3 regions of the Streptomyces sp. NPDC029151 genome follow, and region 3 is predicted to be linked to each of the others. Evidence: riboswitches for the same ligand, from Rfam matches in the RefSeq annotation. Region 3 holds a riboswitch; each other region holds the start of a gene.
What was found. Region 3 has a riboswitch for cobalamin ahead of nicT (Nickel transporter NicT). Riboswitches for the same ligand answer to the same signal wherever they lie in the genome.
Positions count from the first base shown of each region.

Region 1: another riboswitch for cobalamin. It lies ahead of ACZ4VF_RS02425 (CbtB domain-containing protein); the one in region 3 lies ahead of nicT (Nickel transporter NicT).
Region 2: another riboswitch for cobalamin. It lies ahead of ACZ4VF_RS07995 (cobalamin biosynthesis protein); the one in region 3 lies ahead of nicT (Nickel transporter NicT).

Region 1 is NZ_JBVHWQ010000001.1:610,006-619,494, reverse strand. It holds gene ACZ4VF_RS02445 (P-loop NTPase fold protein) at 1-3,197, shown strand, start outside; gene ACZ4VF_RS02440 (2-hydroxyacid dehydrogenase) at 3,216-4,259, opposite strand; gene ACZ4VF_RS02435 (aminotransferase class I/II-fold pyridoxal phosphate-dependent enzyme) at 4,256-5,410, opposite strand; gene ACZ4VF_RS02430 (hypothetical protein) at 5,407-6,291, opposite strand; cobalamin riboswitch at 7,183-7,327, shown strand; gene ACZ4VF_RS02425 (CbtB domain-containing protein) at 7,364-7,585, shown strand; gene ACZ4VF_RS02420 (CbtA family protein) at 7,607-8,356, shown strand; gene ACZ4VF_RS02415 (NAD(P)/FAD-dependent oxidoreductase) at 8,698-9,489, opposite strand, start outside.
Region 2 is NZ_JBVHWQ010000002.1:50,840-60,328, reverse strand. It holds gene cobN (cobaltochelatase subunit CobN) at 1-1,262, opposite strand, end outside; gene ACZ4VF_RS08000 (cobyric acid synthase) at 1,259-2,767, opposite strand; gene ACZ4VF_RS07995 (cobalamin biosynthesis protein) at 2,764-3,708, opposite strand; cobalamin riboswitch at 3,821-3,961, opposite strand; gene ACZ4VF_RS07990 (hypothetical protein) at 4,089-4,316, opposite strand; gene ACZ4VF_RS07985 (inorganic phosphate transporter) at 4,348-5,601, opposite strand; gene ACZ4VF_RS07980 (GH25 family lysozyme) at 5,745-6,437, opposite strand; gene ACZ4VF_RS07975 (class II aldolase/adducin family protein) at 6,964-7,641, shown strand; gene ACZ4VF_RS07970 (alpha/beta hydrolase) at 7,799-8,926, shown strand; gene ACZ4VF_RS07965 (hypothetical protein) at 9,116-9,489, shown strand, end outside.
Region 3 is NZ_JBVHWQ010000008.1:380,587-390,075, forward strand. It holds gene thrS (threonine--tRNA ligase) at 247-1,485, shown strand; gene ACZ4VF_RS28880 (nucleoside hydrolase) at 1,517-2,479, shown strand; gene nicT (Nickel transporter NicT) at 2,480-3,550, opposite strand; cobalamin riboswitch at 3,577-3,760, opposite strand; gene ACZ4VF_RS28890 (metalloregulator ArsR/SmtB family transcription factor) at 3,841-4,191, shown strand; gene ACZ4VF_RS28895 (glycoside hydrolase family 13 protein) at 4,272-5,930, shown strand; gene ACZ4VF_RS28900 (DUF4142 domain-containing protein) at 6,149-6,895, opposite strand; gene ACZ4VF_RS28905 (DUF6445 family protein) at 7,138-7,824, shown strand; gene ACZ4VF_RS28910 (DUF4328 domain-containing protein) at 7,942-8,658, shown strand; gene ACZ4VF_RS28915 (SDR family NAD(P)-dependent oxidoreductase) at 8,690-9,355, shown strand.

The sequences.
Region 1 (9,489 bases), on a different contig from region 3:
CCCAGGCGTGCGCGGCGGGCGTCTATGCGATCAAAGCCTGGCAGGGGCTCGACGGTGCGGCCCGGCTGGCGATCGGCGGAGTGGACGGCACGGTGCAGGTCCGGGATGCCGACGGGCATCCCGTGTGCGAGCCCATGACCGGGCACACCGCAGCCGTACGCTCTTTCGCCGTGTGGGCCGGCGAGGACGGCGGGACGTTGCTCGCGTCCGCCGCCGCGGACGGTACCGTTCGCATCTGGAATGCCGAGAACGGCAGCGCCGTGGGAGCCCCCTCGCCCGGTCATCTCGGGTGGATGCCTGCCGTCGCCGCGTGGACCGACGACCGCGGAGACACCCGTCTGGTCAGCGCTGGAGACGGGGGGACGATCCGGCTGTGGGATCCCCGGACCGGTCTCGATGTGATGCAGCCGTTGATCGGCCACGTCGCCGGCCAGTGGGCGCTGACCAGTTGGCAGAGTGCCGATGGGTCCGTGCGCCTCGCCTCGGCGGGGGACGACGCGGTCATCCGTCTCTGGGACCCCGAGTCGGGTACGCCCGCCGGAACGCCGCTGACGGGGCATACGGCCGGGATCTGGGCGCTCACGAGTTGGACCCGCGCAGATGGACGGTCACGACTCGCCTCGGCCGGTGACGACGGCACCGTCCGGGTCTGGGATCCCGACACGGGAGCCGCGCTGCACGAGCCGCTTCCGGGTCAGGCGGCCTGGTTACCGGCCCTCGCCTCGTGGCAGGGAGCGGACCGAGAATGGCGCCTGGCGTCCGGCGGAACCGACGGCACCGTACGCGTCTGGGACCCGGAGGCGGGAACACTCGTCCGGGAATGGGCGTCCGGATCACCGTGGGTGCTGGCCCTCGTGGCATGGACGAATGCGGAGGGATCGCAGCGACTGGCTTCGGCCGGGGACGACGGCTGCATCAGGGTCTGGGACCCCGAGACCGGCGCTGCGATCGGCGCGGAGATGGCCGGTCATACCGCATGGGCACGAGCACTGGCCGTATGGACCACCGACCAAGGAAGACCCGCACTCGCCTCTGCGGGCTTCGACGCCGTTGTCCGGATCTGGGATGCGGAGACGGGAACCGCGATGGGCGGCCCGCTCACAGGGCACACGGCACGTATCGGGGCCCTGACCGATTGGCAGGACACCGAGGGCGGATTTCGTCTGGCCACCGGCAGCGACGACGACACCGTCCGGGTGTGGGACCCGCAAACGCAGCGGGCCGCAGGCGACCCTCTCGCGGGGCACACATCCGGTGTCTGGGCCCTGACGAGCTGGACCACGCCCTCGGGCGAGCCCCGGATCGCCTCGGCCGGGTACGACGGCACCGTGAGGCTGTGGAATCCGCGGACGGGAGAAGCGGTCCGAACGATCGAAACCGGACCAGTCACTCTGTGGGGCATGTCGGACGCCCCCGCCCGAACGGACCTGCTCGGCCGCAACGCTCTCGCCCGTGCCCTCGCCCATCAGGCATTTCGACCCATCGACCCGTCCAAAGGGGAGGGCGGACCGAGTGTGATCAGCGTCGAGGGGCCCTGGGGCAGCGGGAAAAGCACTCTGATGACCCTGGTCCGTGATCTGGCTCCGAGTCCGGTTCCCTCCAGCGCGAACGGCCCCCGCGAGCGCCCCATGACCGTTCGGGAGGCCGTGCGTCTGATCGGCAGGCAGGGGAGACGCCGAGCCGCACCCGGACCCGGCCCTGATCGAACCGGTATCGTCACCGCCTGGTTCAACCCCTGGTTCTACCAGTCCGGGCAACAGGTCTGGGCGGGACTGGCGGGGGAGATCATCGAAGCCGTGGCACCCGTGCTCTACCCGAGCGAGAGCGAACGCGAGCGCTACTGGTTCACCCGCAATCTGCAGCGTGTCGACCGCTTCGCCCTACGACGGCTCCTGCTCCGTCGCACCGTTTCCCCCCTGCTCGGCATCGGCATCGTTACCGTGCTGCTGCCTTTCCTCCTGGGCCTTGCCGCATTGGACAGGCCTTCGGAGCTTCTCGGCGCAGGTTGGACGGCAGTGGACGTCTCGTTCGTCGTCGCGGTCGTGTTCCTGCTCGCGGCGCTGACCCACTCCCTCACCCGGTACTGCGTCGGTCGTGCGTCCCGCTTCGTCCCCGGCGCGATGCTGCGCATGCCGGTACACGACGGCAGGGAGCCGGGCGTTCAAGACAACCCGGCCCAGGTCGCTGACCCGCTCCTTCGCGCTTCGGCCGGGTCGCTGTACCTGCTGCAGCACGACATCGGGGAGTTGCTGAGCGATCTCGCCGACACGGGCAACGAACTCGTCGTCTTCATCGATGACCTGGACCGTTGCCGCAGCGATACCGCCGCCGAGGTGTTCGAAGCCGTGAATCTCTTCCTGAACGGCATCGCCACCGGGCATGGGCTGCGTGCCCGCTTCGTGATCGGTCTCGACCCCTCGGTGGTGGCCGGCCACCTGGATGCCTACACCGGTGCGATCGGCCCGCATCCAGGTGTTTACGCTCAGGACCCGAGCCCTGGCTGGGCATTTCTGCGGAAGCTGGTGCAACTGCCCGTGGTGCTGCCTCAGGTCTCGGACCAGGGGATCGCGGGCTTCGTCGAAACAGTGACACGTCTGCCGTCCGCGCATCAGACGTCCGCACCCGTGCGCGTTCCGTCCCCACGGGGCCGTACCCACGCCGGGGCGTCCGGCCGGAGCGCATCCCCGGTGGTGCCGGAACCCGTATCCGCCGGCGGACACGGGCCGGGAAACGTGCGCCGACCCGCTCCCACCGCGGTCCTCGCCGTCCGCACCCTCGAACAGCATCCCAGGATCCAGCAGCTCCTGAAGGAACGGATCACAGCGCTGGAGGAGCCGTCGATCCGCGAGGCCAAGAGGATGCTGAACGTCTGGCAGCTCTACGAACGAGCACTGATGGTGGACGAGCCGTTGGCCCGTTCCGAAGCGGCCGTAGAACGCGCCTGCCTGCTGGTGTACGTGGCCGAGATCATCGTGCGATGGCCCGCGTTGCAGCGTCGGTTGCACCGCAGGGTGGAAGGAGGCCGGGGACTCGGCGTACTGGCGGCGGCGGCCGAGGACGACGCATCGTGGGCAGCGGGGCTGGAACTGCTGGGACTCGACGACCCCCGCCTGGAGCCCGCGTTGAGTGGGCTCAGGCAGCTGCTGTGTACCCAGGACGGGATGGCGATCGCAAGGCTGGCGAGCCGGATCCTGTGAACGGGGCCCTCGCAGGCCTCAAGCGCGGCCCCCGATCACCCGTCCCCTCGCTTGTCTGACCTCGCGGTAGTCCGGGTTCTCGACCGCGGACTCCGCGTGCGTGCCCGCCAGGACATCGCAGACCGTCTGCACGGCTAGCGACGACGCACGCAGGTCAGCCGCCTTGGTGTGGAAGCCCGTCTGCGGCAGACACAGGAAACGCTCGGGCCCCAGGGAGACCAGACGGTGCCAGGCGGGCGAGCGGCGCAGCCCGTCGCTCGCTGCCCGTATCCCGCGGTCGTCGGCGAGGACCTGGTACAGGGCGGCTGGATCGAAGAGGTCCGGGTGACCGCTGTTGATCAGCAGTGCACCGTCCTTCATCTGCTCCAGTTCGATACGGCCGATCTCGGGCCGGTCTCCCCGCACGGGGCCGGGACGGTGCAGACTCACTACGTCCGACACCGCCAGAAGCTCCGGCTTGTCGAGGTATCGCGCCGAAGCAGCGGACTCGAACTCCGGCTTGTGGTGCGGGCCGGTGTAGACGACGCGCATGCCAAGACCGGCTGAGGCGATCACGGCCACACGTGTGCCGATACGGCCAGGGCCGATGACACCGAGAGTGAGCCCGCGTAGTTCCACAGCAGCCGGACCCATTGTTTCGGGTGCGATGAGCCCGTCCGCTCCACAACGCGCGATCGATCCGAGGATCCCTCGCGCCAGAGCCAGCATCAGGAGGACCGTGAACTCGGCCACGGAGTCGGCATTCGCACCCGGCGTCGCGGACAGGGCGATACCGAGATCCACGGCACGCCGCCAACCCGGGACGAAACTACGGTAATCAGTGCCTACGAAAGCCACAGCCTCCAGCAGGTCCGCCTTCTCGAAGTGCTCGGCTTCCGGTTCCTCGTAACCGCCGATGACGTACCCTGACGCACCCAGCAACGCCTGGTGCAGCTCGGCGGCGGTGATCTCGTCCTGATCAAGCCTGCGCAGGGTGTACCCGCGGGCCTCGACCTCCTGGAGCGCCGACGGGACGACCAGCCTGGTGCCGGTCACCAACACGATTCTCTCGTCGCTGCTCACCCTGACTCCCCGGAGGATTCCGCGGAACGACGGGCGCTGTCCAGGGCGTCCAGGCCCCGACCGAACAACTCCTCGTCGCGCAGGAGCGGCACGCGCACCCACTGCGATCCCGGATTCCGCGTCTTTCCGTCCTCACTGTTCCAGTAGAAGCGGTCGCCTGGCAGCACGTTCACCGACCGGGCCTGGCAGGCATCGAGGACAGCGTCCCGGTGCCGCCCCACATGCAGCCATGCCACGCTCCGTTGGAATGCGTGCTCATGCGGTTGGTCCAGCGTGAGACTGAAGCGTTGCTCCAGATGTCTTTGATTGGCCGCGGCGACAGCGCGAGCCCGGGCGGCCTCCCCATGCGGTCCGTCGTCCTCCAGCAGTGCCGCGAGCATCCTGATGTTGAGCTCCGAGACGTTGAGGAGTACATCGGTGCAGATGGAGCCGAGGTCGCGGGCAAGGGTACGGGTGGCTGTGAGTACTCCTACCTTGGTGTCGTGCAGGGGGATGGTCTTGCCGGTGTCATCGACCGTCGCGACGTCAGCTCCGATGTCGTTGCCCATGTCGACGACGTCCAGCTTCAACCCCGGATCGAACATGCGGAAGGACGCGTCGAGAACCAGGAGCGTGTTACGCCGGGCCGCCCACTTGAGCAGTGTGAGCGCCTGGCCGGGACCCAGTACGGCACCGGTGGGGTTGTTCGGCGCTACGACGACGAGCGCGCTGAGCCCCATTGAGTCGAGGAAGTCGGTGTCGCAATCCGGGAGGATGCGGTCCTCTGGGACGGGTAGCAGATCAAGGCCGCTCCGGGCGAAGAGCGCCGGCACACTGTCGAACGTCGGCGTGATCATGCCGATCGGCCCGGGCACCGACCGCAGGTACTTGGCGATCACATCGAGGGCGATCGAAGCGGAGTAGGTCAGATAGGAGGAGTGAACCGGGTAGTGCTGGCCGGTGTGTCGCGTGAGAGCCTCGCGGAACCACGATTCCGCCTCGAAGTAGTCGGCCCCGGCGTTGGCCAAGAGATCGTGCGTCACTTCGGAGAGGCGTCGGACCGAGTCCGCTGACAGGGAATGACGGGCGTGCGCGTCCGCCAGGTTGATGGTGTCGGCGGCGAGGGCGGGCCACTCATGTGCGGTGAGTGAGTAAGGCGAGTGCGCTTTCACTGAGCCACCTCGCAGACGATCAGGGAAAACAGGCCACGGGGTGAGTAGGCGCCGCACTCCAGGATTCGGACGTTCCGTATGCGGTTGCCCAGTGCGTCGGTCAGTCGACGGATCGTCAGGAAGCGGGAATCGGAGCCGTCGTCGGCCGGCTCGTGCTCAAGGATGACGGTGAGTCGCCGGAGTCTTTGCGCCGCTCGGACGACGACGGCGGATGCGATCCGGTCGTAGGAGGCGAAGCTCCCGGGCCCGTTGCCGGATCGAGCGGCCCCCGCCGCTGTCAGGGCCAGCTCGGCCTCCGCCCGGAGTTCCGGAGAGGCAGCGGGCCGTGGAGAGGAGAGCCCGAACGGAGGAGAGGTGTAAAGCACAGCGTGCCGGGCCTCCACATGGAGTTCAGCCCAAGCCTCTGTCTGCGTCGCGTCGCCCCACAGCACGTGCGACGTCGCAGACGGGCACGGGCTGCCCTTCAGATCCGCCAGCATGTCGCCGTCCGACACCGGGTGTTCGGTGTGTGTACTCATCCGGCGAGCCACTGAGAGACATGACGGCATCGGTAGGTCGGGGTCCACCTGTGCGGGCAGGTTCCTCGCATGATCGGACTCGGCCACCGACTTGGCGAGACACACGCAGGCCAGCAAGGGGTCCAGCTCGATGCCGAAGAAGGGCAGTCCGAGCAGGCGTGCCGCGCAGGCCGAACTCCCCCCGCCGGCCAGAGGGTCCACGAACAGGTCGGCCTCCGGACAAAGATCCCGGACTATTCGGGCCGTGGTGCGAACATTTGATGCGTTCCTGGCCTGGTACCACCGGTCGATCGGTTCGTACGGATCAGGGAGGTACTCCATCAGGTTTCCAGGCGGGCCGTATGCCTTCAGCGTCGACGTCACAGCTCCCTCGCCCCCTCGCGAGCCCGGCGATCCGGGGTACCACTTGAGTGCACTACCCTGCGCGCTCAGCGCATAAGAGCGGGATCGAGCCGAAACGCCACAGTGGGTCCGGGGGCGGATGTCTGAGGAGTTCGTCGCACAGGGGGCAGGGTGGGGGACAGAGCTTCGGCGGGACGGTGGCCGGCATCAGCGCGTAGATCAAGCGGCGCCGGGATTCCTTGAGTGTGCCCAGGCACGACGAAGTCCGGACCCGGCGCATCCGCCCCTGCAGAGCCACACCTGCGGCGAGGGGACGCGCGACAGCGCGTTCGTCGCCTCTACGTGCCCGCACGCAGGCCTGATCATCACCGGGACCGTGGCGATCCGCAGGATGACCGGCTCCTGCAGGCTGGAGGCCGTACCGTCGCCCACGGCCAAACGAACCGAGTTGGGGGAAGTCGGAACGAGAGCCCGGGAGCGAGCCGTGGACAGCCGGCACCAGCACCTCACGCCCACCGGTCGCTCGGGGGACCGTGGCGACGGTCACCGGATGCGCCCTGGCGCACCATGGGCGCGGCCGAAGCCGAGCGAGCCGGACCGGTCTCCCCTGTGGGCCCCACCGACGACCTGCTCGGCGAAGCCCTGGCCGCCGCCGAGAGGGTCGCCGGCATGTCGCTGCCTGTCGCAACGATGGCGAAGTAAGCAGGCCGACCGGGCCTTCGGGACCACGCTCGGGGAAGGCGTCCGCTCTGAACGGAGCCTCTTCCGCTCGGCCAACGCCGACCGGCAGGAGAGCACAGTCGCCTTCGTCCCCGCACGCGCCGCCGGAGCTCCGTCACCGCAGAACCACGGAGCCCGTACCGTCCCACTCGGCGGGAGAAGAAGATCACGCCGGCGAAGGCGGTCTTGGCCATCCTCGCGCCGCGCGGTACGGTCTGTCCGATATCGACGACGGCGAGACGGAAGCCGGTGGGAATCCGGCACGGTCGCGCCACTGTGTGCGGGCACCGCAGGGGTGTTCGTGAGTCAGACCCGTGGCCGTCGTCCTGTGCACCACCGAGATGGGACGCGAACTCCCAGAGGAGGTCCTGCCATGGCGCAGACCGTCGTCCGGCCGACAGCCACCACTCCCGCAGTCCCCGCCAAGCTGCCGCTGAGGGCGGTGGCTCCCTGGGCGGTCTTCTTCGGCATCCTGATGCTCGTCCTGCTCTACTTCGTCGGCGCCGAGCAGGGCGCCACCTCCGTCTTCAACGGCACCGGCGTCCACGAGTGGGTGCACGACGCCCGTCACCTGCTCGGCTTCCCCTGCCACTGACGCGAGGGGACAGCACCGCCCATGAACTCCGCAACCGTACGGAACCTTCTCGTGCGGGGCATGCTCGCCGGCCTCGTCGCCGGCGTGCTCGCCCTCGTCGCGGCCTACCTCCTCGGTGAGCCGAGCGTCGACAAGGCGATCGCCTTCGAGGACGCGCACTCCCACGAGCACGAGATGGAAGTCGTCTCCCGCTCCCTGCAGTCCACCGCGGGCCTGGCCACCGGCGTCCTCGTCTACGGAGTCGCGTTCGGCGGCATCGCCGCGCTCGCCTACTGCTTCGCGCTCGGCCGCGTAGGCCGCTTCACCCCGCGGGCGACCGCCCTGCTGCTGTCCGGCTGCGCACTGCTCGCCGTGTACGTCGTGCCGTTCCTGAAGTACCCGGCCAACCCGCCCTCGGTCGGCGACCCCGGCACCATCGGCGAACGGACCACGCTGTACTTCCTGATGATGCTGCTCAGCGTCCTCCTGGCGGTCGCCGCCACCATCCTGGGCAAGCGCCTCGCGCCCACCCTGGGCACCTGGTGGGCGACGGTCGCCGCGGTGGCCGCCTTCGCCGTCGTCATCGGCCTGGCCTACGCGTTCCTGCCGGTCGTCAACGAGGTGCCGGGGGACTTCCCGGCCGCCCTGCTGTGGAGGTTCCGGCTGTCCGCCCTGGCCGTCCAGTCCGTCCTGTGGGCCGGCTTCGGCCTGCTCTTCGGGGAACTGGCGGAACGCCTGCTGAACCCCAGGCCGGCAGCCGCCGGCGGAAGCGCGGTTCCGGCCGCGCACTGATTCCTTCCGGACGACCGAGGGCCCCGCGGAACCATCCGGGGGCCCTCCGGCGTTCTTCGGACACCGAGTCCGGCGGAAGAGCGCGTACGGCGACACGACAGGCAGCCCGACCGGACGCGGACCACCCGGCCGAGGAGCGGAGGAACCAAGCGGCCAGGATCCCCCAGCCGTACGGTTCCTCGCCCAGCAGGCCACACGCACCGTACGGCTGGTCCACGACCTGGAGACCCTGATCGCCGCACAGGGGGAGGGCTGCACCGGGCGGGTCTCCCGCGATCGCAGGTGTCAACGGCTCGGAGGCGTCTGAAGCTCTGCTCAGTGGTTGCCGGCCGACGTTTCCGTTATGCCGGCATCCGGTTCGGGACTGCGTCGTGCCAGCCGGCTTGGACAGCGATCGCCTGACGCCACTGCCTGACGCCCTTGGGCGGCATACCAACTGCGAGAACTCCGGTGAGGCGGTCACCCGTGCGGTAGGCGACCACGAACCTGCGCTCCTCCAAGCAGCCTTCGACAACTGCCGTTTCCTCGTGGCCGCGCAGGTAGCCGTGGGCATGGATCTTCATGTCGTACTGGTCGGACCAGAAGTACGGCACGGGCGCGAACGGCTTGCGGGCCTGAGGAGCGGCGAGCAGGTTCCGGGCGGCGGCCATGCCCTGCTCGGACGCGTTCGTACGGTGCTCGATCCGCATCTGGACACCGAACAGCGGGTTGTGCCAGCGAGCCACGTCTCCGGCTGCGTATACGCCCGGCGCGGCCTGGCAGTACGCGTCGCAGACAACGCCGTCATCGACAGTGAGCCCGCTGACGGCCAGCCAGTCGGTGTTCGGCGACGAGCCGACTGCGACCAGTACTTCGTCACCCTCGATGGTTCCTCCCCCGGCCAGCCGCACCCCGCCTTCAGTCACCTCGGTCACTGTGACCCCGGTGCGCAAGTCGACGCCCCGGTCGCGGTGAACGTCGGCCAGTACCTGTCCGACCTCTTTGCCCACGGCCTGCGCCAGCGGCACGGGAGCAGGTTCCAACAGGGTGACGTCGCACCCCAGCTTCCAGGCCATGGCGGCTGCTTCCGCGCCGAGGAAACCGGCACCGACTACCACCAGCCGCCGCCCCGGGCGGAGGCGCTCTTGCAGCGC
Region 2 (9,489 bases), on a different contig from region 3:
AGTTTCTCGAACCAGGCCCGGTAGTCGGCCAGCGGCACCCGCGCGGGCGCGGCGGCCAGCTGGTCCTCCGTCAGCCACTCGACGTCGTGGCCGCCGGCCTCGATGAGGCGGTGGATCAGCTCGTCGCCGCCGGACGGGTACTCGGTGAGCCCGTACCCGGCGTCCCGCAGCGCGTCCAGCACCCGTACCGCCGACGCGGGCGTGTCCAGGCCGACCGCGTTGCCGACCCGGGAGTGCTTGGTGGGGTACGCGGTGAAGACCAGGGCGACCTTCTTCTCGGCGTTCGGCTTGTGGCGCAGCCGGGCGTGCCTGACGGCGATCCCGGCCACGCGGGCGGCCCGCTCGGGGTCGGCGACGTACACCGGCACGTCGTCGGGGCCCTGCTCCTTGAAGGAGAACGGCACGGTGATCAGCCGGCCGTCGAACTCCGGGATCGCCACCTGCATCGCCGCGTCCATCGGGGACAGGGCCGCGTCGGACTCCTCCCACGCGGCCCGCGAGGAGGTGAGGCAGAGCCCCTGCAGCACGGGGACGTCCAGGTCGGCGAGCGCGCCGACGTCCCAGGACTCCTCGTCGCCGCCCGCCGACGCCTGCGAGGCGTGCGTGCCGCCGGCCGCCAGCACGGTGGCCACCAGCGCGTCGGCACGGCCCAGCAGCTCGTACAGCCCGGCGTCCGCGCCGCGCAGCGAACCGCAGTACACCGCGAGGGCGTTGGCGCCCTGCGCCTCGATCGCCTCGCACAGGGTGTCCACGAAGGCGGTGTTGCCGCTCAGTTCGTGCGCCCGGTAGAACAGCACGCCCACGGTCGGCCGGCCGTCGACGACGGTACGGTCGCCGTGGACGCCGAACTCCGGCATCTTCCGCGGCTCCTCGAAGCCCTCACCCGTCAGCAGCACGGTGTCCGACAGGAACCGGGACAGCTCCAGCAGGTTCGCGGGACCGCCCTCGACCAGGTACTTCAGCGCCTCCGCGACCACACCGGCCGGCACCGACGACTCCGCCATCAGCTCGGCGTCCGGCACGGTCTCGCCGCCCAGCAGCACGGTCGGGATGCCGGACGCCTTCAGCGCGGCCAGCCCGTCCTCCCAGGCCCGCTTGCCGCCCAGCAGCCGTACGACGGCCAGGTCCGCGCCCTCGATCAGGCCCGGCAGCTCTCCGGCGACGTCGACCCGGGTGGGGTTGCCGATGCGGTAGCCGGCGCCGGAGGCCCGGGCCGCCAGCAGATCCGTGTCGGCGGTCGACAACAACAACACTGTGCTCATGCGGGCGCTCCCGGTGGAATGAAAGGCAGTCCTTGCGGCGCGCCCGACTCGATGAGCCGCCACAGCGCGTCCGTGTCCGCGTGCTGTTCGATGAGGTCGCCGAGCCGGTCGAGCTGCTCCTCGCGCAGCGCGGCGAAGGAGGTGTCCGGCGCGGGCACGAAACGGCGGCCCGCGGCGGCGGCCACCTCGCGCAGGAAGGCCCGGCGGAACCCGTCCGACTCCAGCGAGCCGTGCCAGTGCGTGCCCCAGGTCTGGCCGACCCGGCAGCCGTCCAGGAAGGGTTCGCCGCCCTCGACGGTGGCCACCCCGTGGTGGATCTCGTAGCCGTCGACCCGCTCGCCGAGGGCCTCGCCGCTGGGCCGGGTGAGGGTCTTCTCGCGGGCGAAGCGCACCCGGACCGGCAGCACGCCGAGACCCGGGACGGCTCCGGCGCGGGACTCGACCTCGTCCTCGATGTGCTCGCCGAGGATCTGGAAGCCGCCGCAGACCCCGAGGACGGGACGCTGTTCGGCGGCCCGCCGTACCAGCGCGTCCGCGAGCCCGCGCTCGCGCAGCCACTCCAGCGCCCGTACGGTCCCGCGCGTGCCCGGGACCACGACGAGGTCGGCGTCCGCCAGCTCCTCCGGCCGGTCCACGAACCGCACCACGACCCCCGGTTCGGCGGCCAGCGCGTCCACGTCGGTGAAGTTGGACATCAGCGGGATCGCGCACACGGCGACCCGCAGCACGTCCTCGCCGACGGGCGGGGTCACGGTGGACTCCCGGACGGTGCCGCGCAGGGAGACGCGCAGACCGTCCTCCTCGTCGATGCCGAGCCCGTGCCGGAAGGGCAGTACCCCGTAGGTCCGCCGCCCGGTCAGGTCCCGGAGCATGTCCAGCCCCGGCTCCAGCAGGGAGACATCGCCCCGGAACTTGTTCACCAGGAACCCGGCGACCAGTTCCTGGTCCTCGGGGGAGAGCAGGGCGACGGTACCGAAGAAGGAGGCGAACACGCCCCCGCGGTCGATGTCGCCGACGACGAGCACGGGCAGCCGCGCGTTGCGTGCGACGCCCATGTTGACGATGTCCGTCCGCCGGAGGTTGATCTCGGCCGGACTGCCCGCCCCCTCACAGATCACCGCGTCATACGTGCCCCGCAACTCGGCCAGGCAGTCCAGCACCGTGCCCAGCAGCCGCTGCTGGCGCCCGCCGTGGTACCCGCGTGCGCTCAGCTCGCCCACCGGCTTGCCCAGCAGCACCACCTGGCTGCTCTGCTCGCCGCCGGGCTTGAGCAGCACCGGGTTCATCAGCGCGGTCGGCTCGATCCGGCAGGCCTGCGCCTGCATCGCCTGCGCCCGGCCGATCTCGGCGCCCTCGCGCGTGACGAACGAGTTCAACGACATGTTCTGCGCCTTGAACGGCGCGACCTTCACCCCCTGGCGTACCAGCCAGCGGCAGATGCCGGCCGTCACGACGCTCTTGCCGGCGTCGGAGGTGGTGCCGGCGACGAGGAGACCACCGTTCACTTCCCGCGTCCTTTCAGCAGCCGGCGTGCGGCGAGCGTGCCGGCGAGGGCGAGCAGGCCGACGCGGCGGGAGAGCCGTACGGCCCGGTCGATGTCGCAGACCTGGACCGGCCGCCCGCCGGCGCCGTTGAGGACGGGCCGGTGCTCGACCCGCCCTCCGTAGGAGAGCGTCCCGCCCAGGCGTACGCCGAGGGCGCCCGCGAAGGAGGCCTCCACGGGACCGGCGTTGGGGCTCGGGTGCCGGCGCGCGTCGGCCTTCCAGGCGCGCAGCGCACCCCGCGGATCGGGTCCGGCCGCGGCGGCGAGTACGGCGGTCAGCCGGGCCCCCGGCCAGCCGGCGACGTCGTCGAGGCGGGCGGAGGCCCAGCCGAAGCGCCGCAGGCGGGGGGACTTGTGGCCGACCATCGCGTCCAGGGTGTTGACCGCCCGGAACCCGAGGAGCCCCGGGACCCCCGCGACGGCACCCCAGACGAGGGCGCCGACGACGGCGTCCGAGGTGTTCTCGGCGACCGACTCGACCACGGCCCGGGCGACACCGTCGGCGTCCAGCGCCTGCGGGTCCCGGCCGCACAGGTGGGGCAGCCGGGCCCGGGCGGCGTCGATGTCCCCGGCCTCCAGGGCGCGCCCGATGGCGCGGGCCTCGCGGGCGAGCGAGGTGCCGCCGACGACGGCCCAGGTGGCGGCGGCGGTCAGCGCGACGGAGGCGGTGGGGGAGGGGCGTACGGCGCGTGCGGCGAGTGCGCCGAGCGCGACGGCGCCACCGGCGCACACCGTGGTGTGCAGGGCGCCCCAGCCGCGGTGGTCGTGCCACAACGCGCCTTCCACGGCCCCGGCCGCCCGTCCGAAAGCAGCGACCGGATGTCCGCGGCGGGGATCGCCGAGGAGCAGGTCGCCGAGGACGCCGGCGGCGGCGCCGTACGCGTACGTGCGATCGGCACCCATCGGCTCAGCCGGCCGTGGGCACAGGAACGGGCCCGACAGGCCTGGTGCTGGTCCTCGATCGGCAGCCGAGCATGGCGATATGTGTCCTCACTCAGGGTGTCCGCGCCCTGGTTCGACGTGAATCGGCGGTGAGAGTTCCTGGCTCCCGGGGGTTCTTCCCCGGTGACAGTGGCGGGACCGCGCCGGATTCGCACCGGCTTCCTCTCCTGCCGCCGTTGATGGCCTGGGCAGTCCACCACGCGCCCGGAACGGCCGTCAACTTGCCTTTGACCTGCGTGGGGACAGTGTGCTGATCCCCACACCGCGGGGCGTGCGGGGTCTGCCGGGGTACGACGAAGGCTCCCCGCACGGCGTGTGCGGGGAGCCTTTCGGTGGTGTGGTCAGGCCTTGGCCACGATCAGGTTGATGCCGTACGCCACCGCCGCCGCGCAGGCGGCGAAGCAGAGGTAGGCGCCGGTGACGGCGAGGGCGGCGGAGCCCCCCTGTGCCGTGGCCTTCTCGCGCCGGTTCAGGCCCGCGATGCCGAGCGTGAACAGGGTCACCAGGCCCACGGTGGCCACGAGACTGACGCCGAACACGGAGCCCAGGGCTGCCCAGTCGATCTTCATAGTGCTTCCTTCGGTAACCGGGTGCTCGGGGTCAGACCGCGGCGGCCGGCGGGGCGGCCGGGGCCGGTTCGGCGGACGCGGTGGCCTGCTGCGGGAACGTGAGGTCCACCTCGGCGGCGACCGTGCCGGTGGGCGGCGGGATCACGGCGGCGATGGCGGTGGTGACCACACCGGCCGGCTCCTCGGTCTCCTCCACCACGTTGGTGTGGTCGACGACCTCGCGGCGGGAGATCTTCCAGATCGCGGCGGACGCGGCGACCAGGAAGACGGCGACCACGGCGGTGCCCCAGTCACCGAGGTCGGTGACGGACTCGGCGCCCGCGCCGACCAGCGCGGCGGCCGGGAGGGTGAGCGCCCAGGCGACGAACATGCGGGTCGCGGTCGACCAGCGGACCACACCGCCCTTGCGGCCCAGGCCCGCGCCCATCACCGAGCCGGAGACGACGTGGGTGGTGGAGAGGGAGAAGCCGAGGTGGGAGGAGGCCAGGATGGCGGTCGCGGCGCTGGTCTGGGCGGCGAAGCCCTGGCGCGGCTCCAGGTCGGTCAGGCCCTTGCCCATGGTGCGGATGATGCGCCAGCCGCCGATGTAGGTGCCGAGCGCGATGGCCAGGCCGGCGGAGAGGATCACCCAGGTGGGGGGGTTGGAGCCGGGGGCGATCGAGCCGCCCGCGACGAGGGCGAGGGTGATGATGCCCATCGTCTTCTGGGCGTCGTTGGTGCCGTGCGCGAGGGAGACCAGGCCGGCGGAGGCGATCTGGCCGACGCGGTAGCCCTTGCGGGTGGCCTCGCCCTCGGCGGTGCCGCCGACGCCGTAGGAGAACCGGGTGGCCAGCAGCGAGGCGAGGCCCGCCACGATCGGCGCGGCGACGGCCGGGAGCAGCACCTTGGTGACGAGGACGTCACCGTGGACGGCGCCGAAGCCGGCGGAGGCGACGGTGGCGCCGACCAGGCCGCCCATCAGGGCGTGCGAGGAGCTGGACGGCAGGCCCACGAGCCAGGTCAGCAGGTTCCAGAGGATCGCGCCGACCAGGGCGGCGAAGATGACCTCGGGACGGATGCCGGTCTCGTCGACGAGACCCTTGGAGATCGTGTTCGCGACCTCCACGGAGAGGAAGGCGCCCACGAGGTTGAGGACGGCGGACATGGCGACCGCGATCTTCGGCTTCAGGGCGCCTGTGGAGATGGTGGTGGCCATCGCGTTCGCGGTGTCGTGGAAACCGTTCGTGAAATCGAACGCGAGAGCGGTTACCACCACTATCGCGAGGATCAGCGAGAAGCTTTCCATTTACCCAGGCAATCGTTCGAGGTCATTGGCTGGTCGAACGTAGGCAACCTGGGTGAACGGAAGATGAACTGGGACGGGCGTGGGGATGTCCGTCACGCGCGTACGAGGCTTCGCTCTCCCCTCCCGGCCCGGGCGCCCCTTGGCTAGCGGCCCCGGGCCAGGACCCGCAGCCTGCTCAGGGAGCCGCCGAAGAGATTCTGGTCACCCGGCAGCCGGCCCTTGGTGCCGTACTGCCAGAACGTCCAGTACCGCCAGCCGCCGGGCAGGGCGCCCGGCCGGGAGGTGCCGTGACGGGCGATCCACAGGGCGTGCGAGGAGGAGAAGGCGCGGCTGTTCCCGGTGCACAGCCTCCACCACTGGGTCGTGGTGTAGATCACCGGCCGGCGGCCGGTGAGCCGCTTGATCTCGTCGCTGAACGACCGGATCCAGCGGACCATCTCCTTCCCGTCCAGCCCGTAGCACTTGTGCCGTGCGTCGTACGGGTTGTACTCGACGTCCAGCGCGGGCGGCAGCGTCCAGCCGTCCGCCCGCCAGTCCCCGCCGTGCCGCACGAAGTAGGCCGCCTGCCGGGCCCCGGAGGACCGGTCCGGCAGCGCGAAGTGGTACGCGCCCCGGATCAGGCCCGCCGCGCGGGCGCCGGTGTACTGCCCGGAGAAGTAGGGGTTGCGGTAGTCCGTGGACTCGGTCGCCTTGATGTACGCGAACCGGGCGCCCCGGGCCCGGGCGGCGGCCCAGCCGATCCGCTTCTGGTGCGACGACACGTCGTGTCCCCGGGGCAGCCCGCCGCCGGCCCTCGGCATCCCGGTGGTGCCCGGCAACCCCACCGCCTCCGGCACCTCCACCGCCTCCGGCACCGCGACGGCGTCCGGGACCGTGGGCGCCTGCCGGATCCCGGGCGTCCGGGCGGAACCGGTGGCGGTGGCCGGCGGGGACGCGCCGGCCCCGGCCCGCCCGGCCGCCCTCGGTGAGTTCACCGACGTCGACGCCGGTGGTCCGGCCGGACCGGCGGGTGCCCCCCAGGCGGGCGTTTCCCCTGCGGGCGCGGCCCACGCGGGCGCGGGGCCGGCGAGGGCGAGGGCCGCCGTGGCCGCGGCGAGAGCCGCGGCGCGGCGGCGGGCGAGGGTGCGTTCACGGGCCATGCGTCTCCCCGGGGCGGCGGACGGCGGACGGCCTGCTCCTCCGCGGGCCGGTCGTCCAATGGGCAAGAGGGACCATTGAAAAACCCGGCGATCACCGAATGGGCGACGATTTGCTGCGGTTTTGAGGGGTATGTCATAAAATCCGCCCGTTCGGTCGCACGGTTTCCGGGCGGAAGCCGCCGTCCCGCCCGCTCCCCGGACCTCCGGCTGGCAGGATCACCGCATGGCTGAACCGCTTCTGCACACGGACGACGGACACCGGGACGAGGTACGGCTCTGGGTGGAACTGGTCGCTACGGCGCGCCGCAGCGTCGCCGACGGACTGGTCGTCGGCACCTCCGGCAACGTCTCCGCCCGCATCGGGGACCTGGTGCTGGTCACCCCCTCGGGCGTCCCCTACGACCGGCTCACCCCCGCCGACATCACCGGCGTCGACCTCACCGGACGCCAGGTGCTCGGCACCCTCGTACCGACCAGCGAGCTGCCCATGCACCTCGCCGTCTACCGCACCACCGACGCCCGAGCCGTCGTCCACACCCACGCCGTGCACGCGACCGCGGTCTCCACGCTCGTGCCCGAGCTCCCCCCGGTCCACTACATGACCAGCGCCCTCGGCGGCCCCGTACGGGTCGCCCCCTACGCCACCTACGGCACCGACGAACTGGCCGAGAACATGCTCCGCGCCCTCGCCGGCCGCTCCGGCTGCCTGCTGCAGAACCACGGCACGATCACCTACGGCGCCACCCTCGACCAGGCCTACGACCGCTCCGCCCAGCTGGAGTGGATGTGCCGGCTGTGGCTGACGGCGTCCTCGGTGCCGGGCCTGACACCGTCCCTGCTCACGGAGGCACAACTCGCGCAGGCCGGGGAACGCTTGAAGGGATACGGCCAACGGAGGTGACCCCGTGCCCCACCGCAACCCGCCCCGAGCCCTGACCGCTCCGCTCGACCTGCTCCGCCGCACCGGCGCGAGCCGGCCGGGTTGGATCCGCGGCACCGGCGCGCCGCGCCCCCGGCTTCCGCTGGCCGGGGGGCCGGTCCGCGCCGACACTGGAGCCGTGCGCACCGCAAAGGCGACCGCCACCGCACTCACCGCCGCCCTGGCGGCCGGCACGGCTTCCGTGGTCGCCGGCCGGCTGGCCAGCGCCGCCGCGCTGAAGGCGCCCGCGGGGCGTCCGCTGCCCACCGAGCCCCGCCTCACCGTGCACGGCACGGCCGCAGGCCAGATCACGCTCACCCGCGACCTGGCAGCCCTGCGCCCCGGCACCTACGGACTGGCCGGCGACGGCTCCCACGCGGTCGTCGGCCCCGTCCTGGAGGCGGCCGAGCACACCGCCGACACCGTCGTACGCCGCCTGGAACGCGTCACCCACGGCACCCTCGCCCCCGGCGACGCGGTGTGGCTCACCCCGAACCTGTACGTCGGCGACCCCGGCGCCGCCCTCGGCCTGGACCACGCCGACGTCGACGTGCCCGGGGAGCTCGGACCCCTGCCCGCCTGGTTCGTGCCCGGCGACCGGAACACCTGGGTGATCGCCCTGCACGGCCTCGGCACGACCCGGGAACACGCCCTCAACGTCATGCGCTTCCTGCACGGCCGCCGGCTGCCGGTCCTCGCCCTCGCCTACCGAGGCGACCTCGGCGCCCCGCGCCCGCCGGACGGGCTGAACCACCTCGGCGAGACCGAGTGGCGCGACGTCGAGGCGGCGATCCGCTACGCCCTGCGGCACGGCGCCCGCCGGGTCGTGCTGCTCGGCTGGTCCACCGGCGCCACCATGGCCCTGCGCGCCGCCGAGCGCTCCGCCGTCCGCGACCGCGTCGCCGGGCTCGTCCTCGACTCGCCGGTGCTCAGCTGGGAGGCCACGCTGCGCGCCCTGGCCCGGGCCCGGCACACCCCGCCGTCGCTGCTGCCGCTCGCCGTGCGGGCCGCGCAGGGCCGGGCCGGACTGCACGCCGACCGGATCGCCGGGACCCCCGACGCCGACCGGCTGCGGGTCCCCACCCTGATCGTCCACGGCCCGGACGACCAGGTCGCCCCCTACGAGTTCTCCCGCAGGCTCGCCCACCGCAGCGCCGGCCTCGTCTCCCTGCACACCGTCGCACGCGCCCCGCACGGGGCCATGTGGAACGCGGACCCCGCGGAGTACGAGGAGCAGCTGCGCCGGTTCCTGACCCCGCTGATGTGACCCCCGGGCCCCCGGCACGCATCCGGCCGCCACCGGGCCGACACCGGCACGAAGCATTCCGTTTCAGACCGTACCGATGGCCTGATCGGGTCGCCACGGCCCGTCCCGCGCCCCGTGCGTTGGCCAGCCCGGTAGCCCGCCGTGACATTCCGTTTGGGTTTTCGGACCGTCAACCGGAAGACTGCACCCGTGACGTCCCGTATCCCGCGCGACTCCAGGCTCCGACTCGTCCGACCGCGACCCCTGGCCGCCGCCCCCAGAGCTGTGAACCAGAGGCGCCCACAGCGCCCCGCACCCCGGCCGCCGGAGGGCACACCCGCCCCGGCCGAACTGGCCGGAATGGCCCGCACCAGGCTGGCCGGCGCGGCCCGCGTCGCCCGCTGGGCCGATGCCGCCCTCGGCCCCGGCCGCGCCGGTGCCACCACCGACGGCAAGGCCACCCTCTCCGCCGCCACCGCCGAACGCGCCGCCGCGGAACTGGGCCTGACCGCCGCTCAGGTCCGCGCCGACTGGGACACCGCCCGCCTCGCCGGACTCGTCGAGGTGCACGGCGACAGCGCGCG
Region 3 (9,489 bases):
CGGGTGAGGGGCGCGGCGCGGACCCGTGGTGCCGGGGGAGCGGGGGCGGCGGAAATCCGTGGTGCCGGGGGAGCGGGGCCCGGTAGCGTGCCCGGTATGCAGCGCGCCTCCTCGCATCCGTCGAGCACGACGACGCCGGACACCGTCCCGGCGCGCTGACACCTGACCAGCATCGAAGCCCCGGGGCGCACGCCCCGGGGCTTCGTCGTGCCCCGGGGCGTCCGCCTCCCGACGGAGGAGAAACGGATGAACGGCAAGGCGGAGGAGCAGGTCGTGGACCACCGGCGGCTCGGGCGGGCCCTCGGACTGTTCGGCACCGATCCGCTGATGGGCTCCGGGCTGCCGTACTGGCTGCCGGACGGGGCGGTCGTGCGGCACACCCTGGAGGAGTACATCCGGGACGCCGAACGCCGGGCCGGCTACCGGCACGTCTACTCGCCCGTGCTCGGCAAGCGCGAGCTGTACGAGATCTCCGGGCACTGGGACCACTACCGCGACGACATGTACCCCCCGATGCGGCTCGGTGCCGAGGAGGTCGTCCTGCGGCCCAGCCTCTGCCCCCACCACGCCCTGATCTACCGCTCCCGCTCCCGCAGCCACCACGAACTGCCCCTGCGCATCGCCGAGCTGGGCGCCATGCACCGCGCCGAACCGTCCGGCGTGCTCGGCGGCCTGACCCGGGTCCGCGCCATCCACCTCAACGACGCGCACGTCTTCTGCACCCTGGACCAGGCGGTGGCCGAGGCCCGCGCCGCGCTGGAGCTGATCGCCCGCGCCCACGCGGACCTCGGCATCGAGGCCGTGCGCCACCGGCTCTCGCTGCCCGGCGCGGGCGGCAAGTACGTCGCCGACCCGGAGCTGTGGCGCCGGGCGACCAGACTGCTGCGGGAGGTCCTCGCCGAGGCCGGGGTGGCCTACGAGGAGGCGGAGGGCGAGGCCGCGTTCTACGGCCCGAAGATCGACGTGCAGATCGCGGACCCGGCGGGCCGCGAGTCCACCCTGTCCACCGTGCAGATCGACTTCCACCAGCCCGCCCGCTTCGGCCTGCACTACATCGGCGCCGACGGCGCGAAGCACCGGCCGGTGATGGTGCACCGCAGCATCATCGGCAGTGTGGAGCGGGCCGTCGCCCACCTCGTCGAGACCCACGCCGGCGCGTTCCCGGCCTGGCTGGCCCCCGTGCAGCTGGTGGTGCTGCCGGTGGCCGAGGAGCAGGTGGAGCCGGCGGCGGCGCTGGTCCGGGAGGCGCTCGCGCTGGGCCTGCGCGCCGAACTCGCCGGGCCCGGGGAGGGGACCCTGGGCGCCAGGGTCCGCGCGGCGCGCCTGGTGCCGTACCAGGCGGTGATCGGGGCCCGGGAGGCCGGCGCCGGGCTGGCCGCCGTGCGCCTGCGGGACGGCCGCCGGCCCGGTGCGCTGCCCGGGAGCGAGCTGCTGCGGCGCGTCGCCGAACGGGTGGCGGCACGCGGCACCGCGCTCTGGGCCTGATCTAAGGTCGAGGCGACGGAAGGAGTCCGCCGTGACCGGTCAGCCCATCCCCGTGATCATCGACTGTGACACCGGTGTCGACGACGCCCTGGCCCTGCTGTTCGCCGTGCGCCACCCCGGACTCGACCTCAGGGCGGTGACCTGCGTGGCCGGGAACACCGACGTGGACGGCGTGGTCCGCAACACCCTCACCGTGCTGGAGCAGGCGGGCGCCCCCGACATCCCGGTGGCCCGGGGTGCCGAGCGCCCGCTGCTGGAGCCCGCCCGCCACGCCCCCGTGCACGGCGCCGACGGCATGGGCGACCTGGGCCTGCCCGCGCCGGCCCGGGTCCCGGCGGACGTCGACGCGGTCACGCTCCTGCACCGCGAGATCCTGGCCTCCCCGCGCCCGGTCACCCTGATCCCGACGGCGCCCCTGACCAACATCGCCCTGCTCCTGCGCACCCACCCGGAGGTGACCCGGAACATCGAGCGGATCGTGTTCATGGGCGGGGCGGTGGAGGTCGGCAACGCCACGCCGGTCGCGGAGTTCAACGTCTGGCACGATCCGGAGGCCGCGGCGATCCTGCTCACCGCCGGGGTGCCGATCACGATGTACGGCCTGGACGTCTTCCGGCAGGTCGTCGTGGACAGCACCGAGGTGCACCGGCTGCGCGGCAGCGGCGAGCCCGGCACCCGCCTGGCCGGCGAACTCCTCGCCCACCGGCCGGCCCACCAGGGCGAGCCGCCGGAGGCCGAGGAGGCGGGCGGCCTCGGCGACGCCGGCGCGGTGTGCGCGGTCGCCGACCCGCAGGGCATCACCACCCGCCTCCTCCCGGTCGAGGTCTCCCTCGCCCCCGGCCCGACCCGCGGCCAGACCATCGTCGACCGGCGGCCCCGGCTGGGCGAGTCGGAGATCCATGAGGGGGGCCGTGAGACGGCCCTGGTGGACGTCGCGCTGGAGGTCGACGCCGACCGGTACGTGAAGCTGTACCTGGAGACGGTGCGGCGGTAGTCAGTCGGCGGCCGACCAGCGTTCCTCCACGCGGGCCAGCCGCCAGTACGCCAGGGCCGCCGCCCACACCGCCACGAACAGGCCGACGATGAGGTAGCCGACGTTGCCGAGGTCGAGGCCGGCGATCCAGCCGGTCACGGCGTCGTGCAGGGCGAACTTCTCGTGCAGGACGCCGACCAGTTCGATCGTGCCGATGAAGAAGGCGACCGCGATGGACAGGCCGGTGATGGCGAGGTTGTAGAAGACCTTGCGGACGGGGTTGGCGAACGCCCACTGGTAGGCGAAGTTCATGAACGTGCCGTCGAGGGTGTCGAACAGGCTCATCCCGGCGGCGAAGAGGAGGGGCAGGCACAGGACCGCGTACCAGGGCAGGCCGGCCGCCGCGCCGGAGCCCGCCATCACCATCAGCGTGACCTCGGTGGCCGTGTCGAAGCCGAGGCCGAAGAGGAAGCCCAGCGGGTACATCTGGCCGGGCCGGGAGACGGACTTGGTGAGGCGGCCGAGGATCCGGTTCATGAAGCCGCGCGAGTCCAGGTGCTGTTCCAGCTCCTTCTCGTCGTACGCGCCCGCGCGCATCGCCCGGAAGACCTTCAGGATGCCCACCAGGGCGACCAGGTTCAGGGCGGCGATGAGGTAGAGGAACGTGCCGGAGATCGTCGTACCGAGGAAGCCGAGCACCTGGTGGGTGGTGGAGCCCTCGTTCGTCACCTTGCCGGCGAGCGAGGTGCCGCCCGCGATCAGCAGGGCCAGCAGGACGACGACGCTGGAGTGGCCGAGCGCGAACCAGAAACCCACCGACACCGGCCGCTTGCCGTCGGCCATCAGCTTGCGCGTGGTGTTGTCGATCGCCGCGATGTGGTCGGCGTCGAAGGCGTGCCGCATGCCCAGGGTGTAGGCGGTGATGCCGAGACCGACCCCGAAGACGTCGGTGCCGACCTTGTAGTGGCGGGGGGCCACGAGGAGGTACAGGATGCCGAAGGCCACGAGGTGCAGGGCGACGATCACCGCCATCAGGCCCGCCGTCCTGACGGTGTCCTCGCGTCGCCAGCGGAAGGTCGTGACATCGGCCATCGTTCATGCTCCAGCACCTCGTGGATCACTTCATGAGTGCCGTGGCCGGTCTCCTGGCTTACGGGTCGCACGTCCGCCGTCCCTGCCTTCCCGGTCGTACGACCAGTGGCCCGGCGGGTGCCGGACGGGACGGGAACTCCCCGATCACAGTGGCGAGGGCCGCGTCGACCTTGCATCGACTTCCCGAACACCACGGCCCGCCCACCGTAGAGGGGCGCGCGGTTCCCTGCATAGCTGCGCACCCGCGCAGGTATTCAAGATCACAAAAGTGCGCCTGCGAGGATGTGGTCATGCATCTCGTGCCTGCCGACCGAGCCGACCGTCGCACCATCGACGGTCACCGGGTGTGCGAGGCGATCGCCGCCATCGGCGACGCGGGGCTCCTGCGCACCTGGGCCGACCGTTTCTCCCTGCTGGCCGACGCCAACCGGCTCGCGCTGCTGCTCGCCCTGCACCGCACCGGGCCGCTCGCCGTGTCGGACCTCGCCGTCGCCACGGGCATGAACGACCCGGCCGTCTCCCAGGCCCTGCGGCTGCTGCGGGCGGCCGGGGTCGTGGCCGGGGAGAAGGAGGGGCGCGTGGTGCGGTACCGGGTGGTGGACGTGGAGGTACAGGGCCTGTTGGAGCACTGCACGGCCTGACCACCCACGAAAAGGTTCCCTTTCCGGGCACTGTGGACAGATACAGATTCCGCACTGTCGTCCGTCCCATGGGAGCCCGTATGGCAGACCACTCGCCGGACCTCTCGCCCAGGAACCCCGACTGGTGGCGCCAGGCCGTCATCTACCAGGTGTACCCGCGCAGTTTCGCCGACGCCGACGGAGACGGCCTCGGCGACCTCCGGGGTGTCACCCAGCGTCTGGACCACCTGGCCGCGCTCGGCGTGGACGCCCTGTGGCTGAGCCCCTTCTACCCCTCCGAACTCGCCGACGGCGGCTACGACGTCATCGACCCGCGCGGCGTCGACGAGCGCCTCGGCACCCTGGACGACTTCGACGCCCTGGTCGCCGAGGCGCACCGGCTCGGCCTCAAGGTCGTCGTGGACATCGTCCCCAACCACACCTCCCACCTGCACCCCTGGTTCGAGGAGGCGCTGCGCGCCGGACCCGGCTCCGCCGCCCGGGAGCGGTACGTCTTCCGGCCGGGGCGCGGCGCGCACGGGGAGCTGCCGCCCACCGACTGGCAGTCGGTGTTCGGCGGCAGCGCCTGGCGGCGGGTGCCCGACGGGGAGTGGTACCTCCACCTCTTCGCCCCCGAACAGCCCGACCTCAACTGGGACAACGAGGAGGTCCGCGCCGACTTCCGCACCACCCTGCGGTTCTGGTCCGACCGGGGCGTGGACGGCTTCCGCGTCGACGTCGCCCACGGCCTGGCCAAGGACCTCACCGAACCGCTGCGGGACGTCGGCGGCCTCGGCGCGACCGGCGAGCAGGCGCTGCCGCTGGTGCCGCCGGGCAGCCACCCGTACTGGGACCGGGACGAGGTCCACGAGATCTACCGGGACTGGCGCAAGATCTTCGACGCGTACAGCCCGCCGCGCATGGCCGTCGCCGAGGCCTGGGTGCCGGGCGACCGCCGCGCCCTGTACGCCCGGCCCGACGAACTCGGCCAGGCGTTCAACTTCGAGTACCTGGAGGCCCGCTGGGACGCCGGGGAGCTGCGGGACGTCATCACCGGCTCGCTGGCCACGGCCCGGGCCGCCGGGGCCTCCGCGACCTGGGTGCTGTCCAACCACGACGTCGTACGCCACGCCTCCCGGCTGATGCTGCCGCCGGACACCGACCCGGCCGCCTGGCTGCTCGCCGACGGTGCCGCGCCCGCCGTCGACACGGCGGCCGGGCTGCGCCGGGCCCGGGCGGCGACCCTGCTGATGCTGGCGCTGCCCGGCTCGGCCTACCTCTACCAGGGCGAGGAACTCGGCCTGCCGGAGGTCGCCGACCTGCCCGTCGAGGTGCTCCAGGACCCGATCTGGGAGCAGACCGGCCATGTCCGCAAGGGCCGCGACGGCTGCCGCGTGCCGCTGCCGTGGACGACGACCGGACCCAGTCACGGCTTCGGGCCCGGGGCCTCCTGGCTGCCGCAGCCCGCGTCCTTCGCGGCGTACGCCGTCGACGCGCAGACCGGGACCGAGGGCTCCACGCTGGAGCTGTACCGCACGGCCCTGCGGCTGCGCCGCAAGCTGCTCGCGGGCGAGACCCTGACCTGGACCCCGGACGCACCGGCCGGTGTGCTGGACTTCAGGCGCTCCGACGGCTGGCGCAGCGTCACCAACGTGACCGCCGGGCCGGTACCGCTGCCGCCGGGCGAGGTCCTGCTCAGCAGCACCCCGCTGCCGGAGGGAAGCGCGCTGCCGCCGGACACCACGGTGTGGCTGGCCTAGGGCCTCTCTTCCGGATCTCGCCGGGGTCGCGGGGGCCGGCACGCACATCTGCGGCGTTGTCGTCGGTTGCCGGCTCCCCCACGCTCGACGTCGCTCGCGCGGGGGGACCCCCCTCGCGTCGACGCCCTCCTCCGCCTTGCGGCTGCACGCACCAGACCCCGCTCGGGTCGGCCGACAGGCACCGTCGCCGGGAGCCGGCCTGATCCGAAAGGGAGGCCCTAGCCGGCCGAGGGGCTGGGGCCGGGGGCGGTGCCGCCGCCCGTGCCGCCGCCGGACAGGCCGCTCAGGTCCAGCGGGGTGGACGTGGCGGTCGGCGGCGGGGTGAGCACCACCTCCGGCTGGCCCGCCGGCGGGGCCGGCGGGGTCAGGTCGGAGGAGGGCAGCTTCGGCGGGGTGGTCTGGTTGAAGATGGTCTGGTCGAAGTCGACCAGACCGGTCCTCTCCATCACCGTGATGTGGTCCAGAACCGTGTCGTTGGCCTGGTCGGCGAGGGCGCGGACCAGCGAGTTCTTCGTGGTGGAACGGATCTTCGCGATGGTGTTGAAGATCGAGCCGTGCGTCATCCGCAGGATGTTGGCGAAGTCGGTGTCGAACTGCTTGCCGCTCTCGCCCTTCAACTGGCTGACGAAGCCCTCCTGCTGCGGGCTCGCCACGTTGGGCAGCGTGATGTTCAGCATCGGGGCGATCTTGCGGCAGGAGGCGTCCAGCGCCGCGTGCCCGTCCACCAGGTGCGCGCTGGCCGTCTTGACCCCCGTCGAGCTGCCCTTCTGCAGCCCGATCTGACCGAGCGGGTACTCCCACAGGCCGGCCGCCCGCACCTTGACCACGAAGTCCCGGTCCCCTTCGGTGAGCGGCCCCCACTGGGTGTTGGCGATGATGCGGGTCTGGGAACTGGAGACGGTGTCGAGGCCGAGCATGCCCGGGTAGGCGAGTGCCGCGAGGGTCAGGGCCATGGCACCGCCCACGAAGAGAGTTCCCGTCGCGTTCCGCGAAAAGCGCACCGTTCCTCCTGCTGGGATCCCGCCCATGGTTCGGACACACAGCCGTACGGACGCGGCGGCGATTCTTCTCAGCGGTCCCGGGTAAAGATCGGCGGGCTCGGGTAAAGAATCCCCCGATGCCCTTGGCCAAAGGTTGGCCGCTGCCGGGCAGAAGGTTGACCTGAGCGCGGGAGAAGGCAGACCGGTCGCCCGCCTAGATTCGCCGCATGCCCCCACAGCCGCCGCCGCGCCCCCCTGCCGTGCTGCCCGTCCTGCCCTACCGCAAGCCCACCAAGGGCCGCGACTACTGGGTCCTGGACGACGTCCTGCCGGACGTCGACGCCGTACGGCAGCGGTGTCTGGCCAAGGACGACTGGGTCGAGGGCCACCCGTACACCTCGGAGACCTGGCCCGGCCTGCGCGCCATGCCCGGTCTGGAGCCGGCGGAGCTCGCCCGGATCGAGCGCCTGGTGAAGAAGGCGACCGGGGCGAAGGAGCTGTGGGTGCAGCAGGCGCCCGGCGGCGGCACCCTCAACCACAACTGCGTCCAGGTGGTCGGCGAGGGTGAGAGCACACCCCGCCCGCACACCGACTCCCGGGCCCTGTGCCGGTACGCGGCCGTGCTCTACCTCAACCCGGACGTGCCGAAGGACTGCGGCACCAGCTTCTATCGCCAGTCCCTGCCCGGCGGCCGGCTCGGCGGCAACGTCGTGCAGGCCCCGCACACCAACCTGGTCGAGGCCCTCGGCACCCGCTACGTCGGCGCGGACGCCTTCGAGGAGGACGTGCGCGTCCCGCACCGGTACAACCGGCTGCTGCTGTACCACGCCAACCTGGTGCACAGCGCCACCGGTTACGCCGGCCGGACGCTGGCGGAGAAGCGGATGACGGCGGTGTTCTTCTGGATGGCCTGACCCCTGACGGGCTGCCCGACCCCTGAACGTTCCTCCCGGGCGGAACGGGGGGCCGGTCGCCGTCGTCCTCTCCGGAGGAGGCCGGGAGGAGTCCGGACACGGGCAAGGGGAGGGGCGATGGGGCAGGGAGACGCGCCGGACGCGCGGGAGGAGCGGGCCGCCGGTGAGGCGACGCCGTACCGGGACGTCCGGGTGACGGGGCGGCTGGCCGTCGCCGGGCTGCTGCTCGCGGGCGCCGCCTGGGTGGTGCGCGGCGTGTGGGAGACGCGGCTGGCCGTCGCCGGCGAACCCGGATCCGGGCCGCCGGACCAGGGCGACGGGGTGCACCGGCAGTTGACCGCGCTGGAGGACTCGTACCACCTCGTCACGTCCGCCGGCGGTGTCGCCGTGCTGGTCTGCGCCCTGCTCTTCCTCTCCTGGCTGGTGCGGCTGCGGGACAACGCGCGTGTGCTGTCCGGTCGGGCGCCCAGGTACGCGGGCATCTGGGTGTACGCGGGCTGGATCGTCCCGGTCGTCAGCTTCTGGTTCCCGCGCGGCATCGTCGCCGACGCGTTCCGCGGTTCCGCCCCGGGGCGGAAGCTGCCCGCCTCCGTGAACGTGTGGTGGGGGCTCTGGCTGCTCGGGACGCTCAGCGGGGTGGGCATCGTCTACAAGGACTCCACCGACGAGATCATCGCCCGCGCCTACACCGAGGTGTGGCCGCTGCTGGCCAGCGACGCGGCGGTCGTCGGTGCCGCCGTCGCCGGCGCGTTCGCCGTGCGGGCGGTCACCGCCGTCCAGGTGGCACGGATGCGGGAGGCCGCCGCCCCGCACAGGGTGCCGCAGCCGGTGTGAGGCGGCGGCCCGCGCGGTACGGATGACGGGCATGAGCAGTGTCGCCGTCGTGGGAGCCGGGCCGGGACTCGGGGCCGCCGTCGCCCGCCGGTTCGGACGGGAGGGGTTCGCGGTCGGGCTGGTCGCGCGGGACCGGGGCCGGCTGGAGGCGATCACGGACGGGCTGGCGGCCGAGGGGATCTCCGCGCGCGGCTTCACCGCCGACGTGCGCCGGCCCGAAGCGCTGACGGCGGCGCTGCGGGAGCTGGCCGAGGCTCTCGGGACCGTGGAGGTGCTCCAGTACAGCCCCGTGCCGCACCGGGACTTCATGCGGCCCGTGCTGGACACCGGGCACCGGGATCTGGTGGGGCCGATCGAGTTCTCCGTGTACGGGCCGGTGGCCGCCGTGCAGCAGGTGCTGCCGGGGATGCGCCGGCTCGGGCGCGGCACGATCCTCTTCGTCAACGGCGGGAGCGCCGCCGTTCCCCATCCCGAGCGGGCCGGCACCTCGATCGCGTTCGCCGCGGAGAGCGCCTACGGCCATCTGCTGCACGACCGGCTGGCCGGCGAGGGCATCCACGTCGCCCAGCTGGTGATCCCGGGCGCCATCACGGCCGGCCACGCCCGCAAGGACCCGGACGTCCTCGCCGAGACCCTGTGGAACCTCCACCGGGACCGCCACGGCTTCCGTCACTACGCCGACGACCTCGCCGGCTGACCCGCCACGCCCCTTCCGGGCCCTGGTGCTGCGCGGCGCCCTGCCGGCCGGTCCGGCGGGGCTGCCCGTACAGGGCCGAGCGGGGACAGGACCGTCACCCTGCGAGGAGTGGCTTTGTGAGCCAATATGGTGAC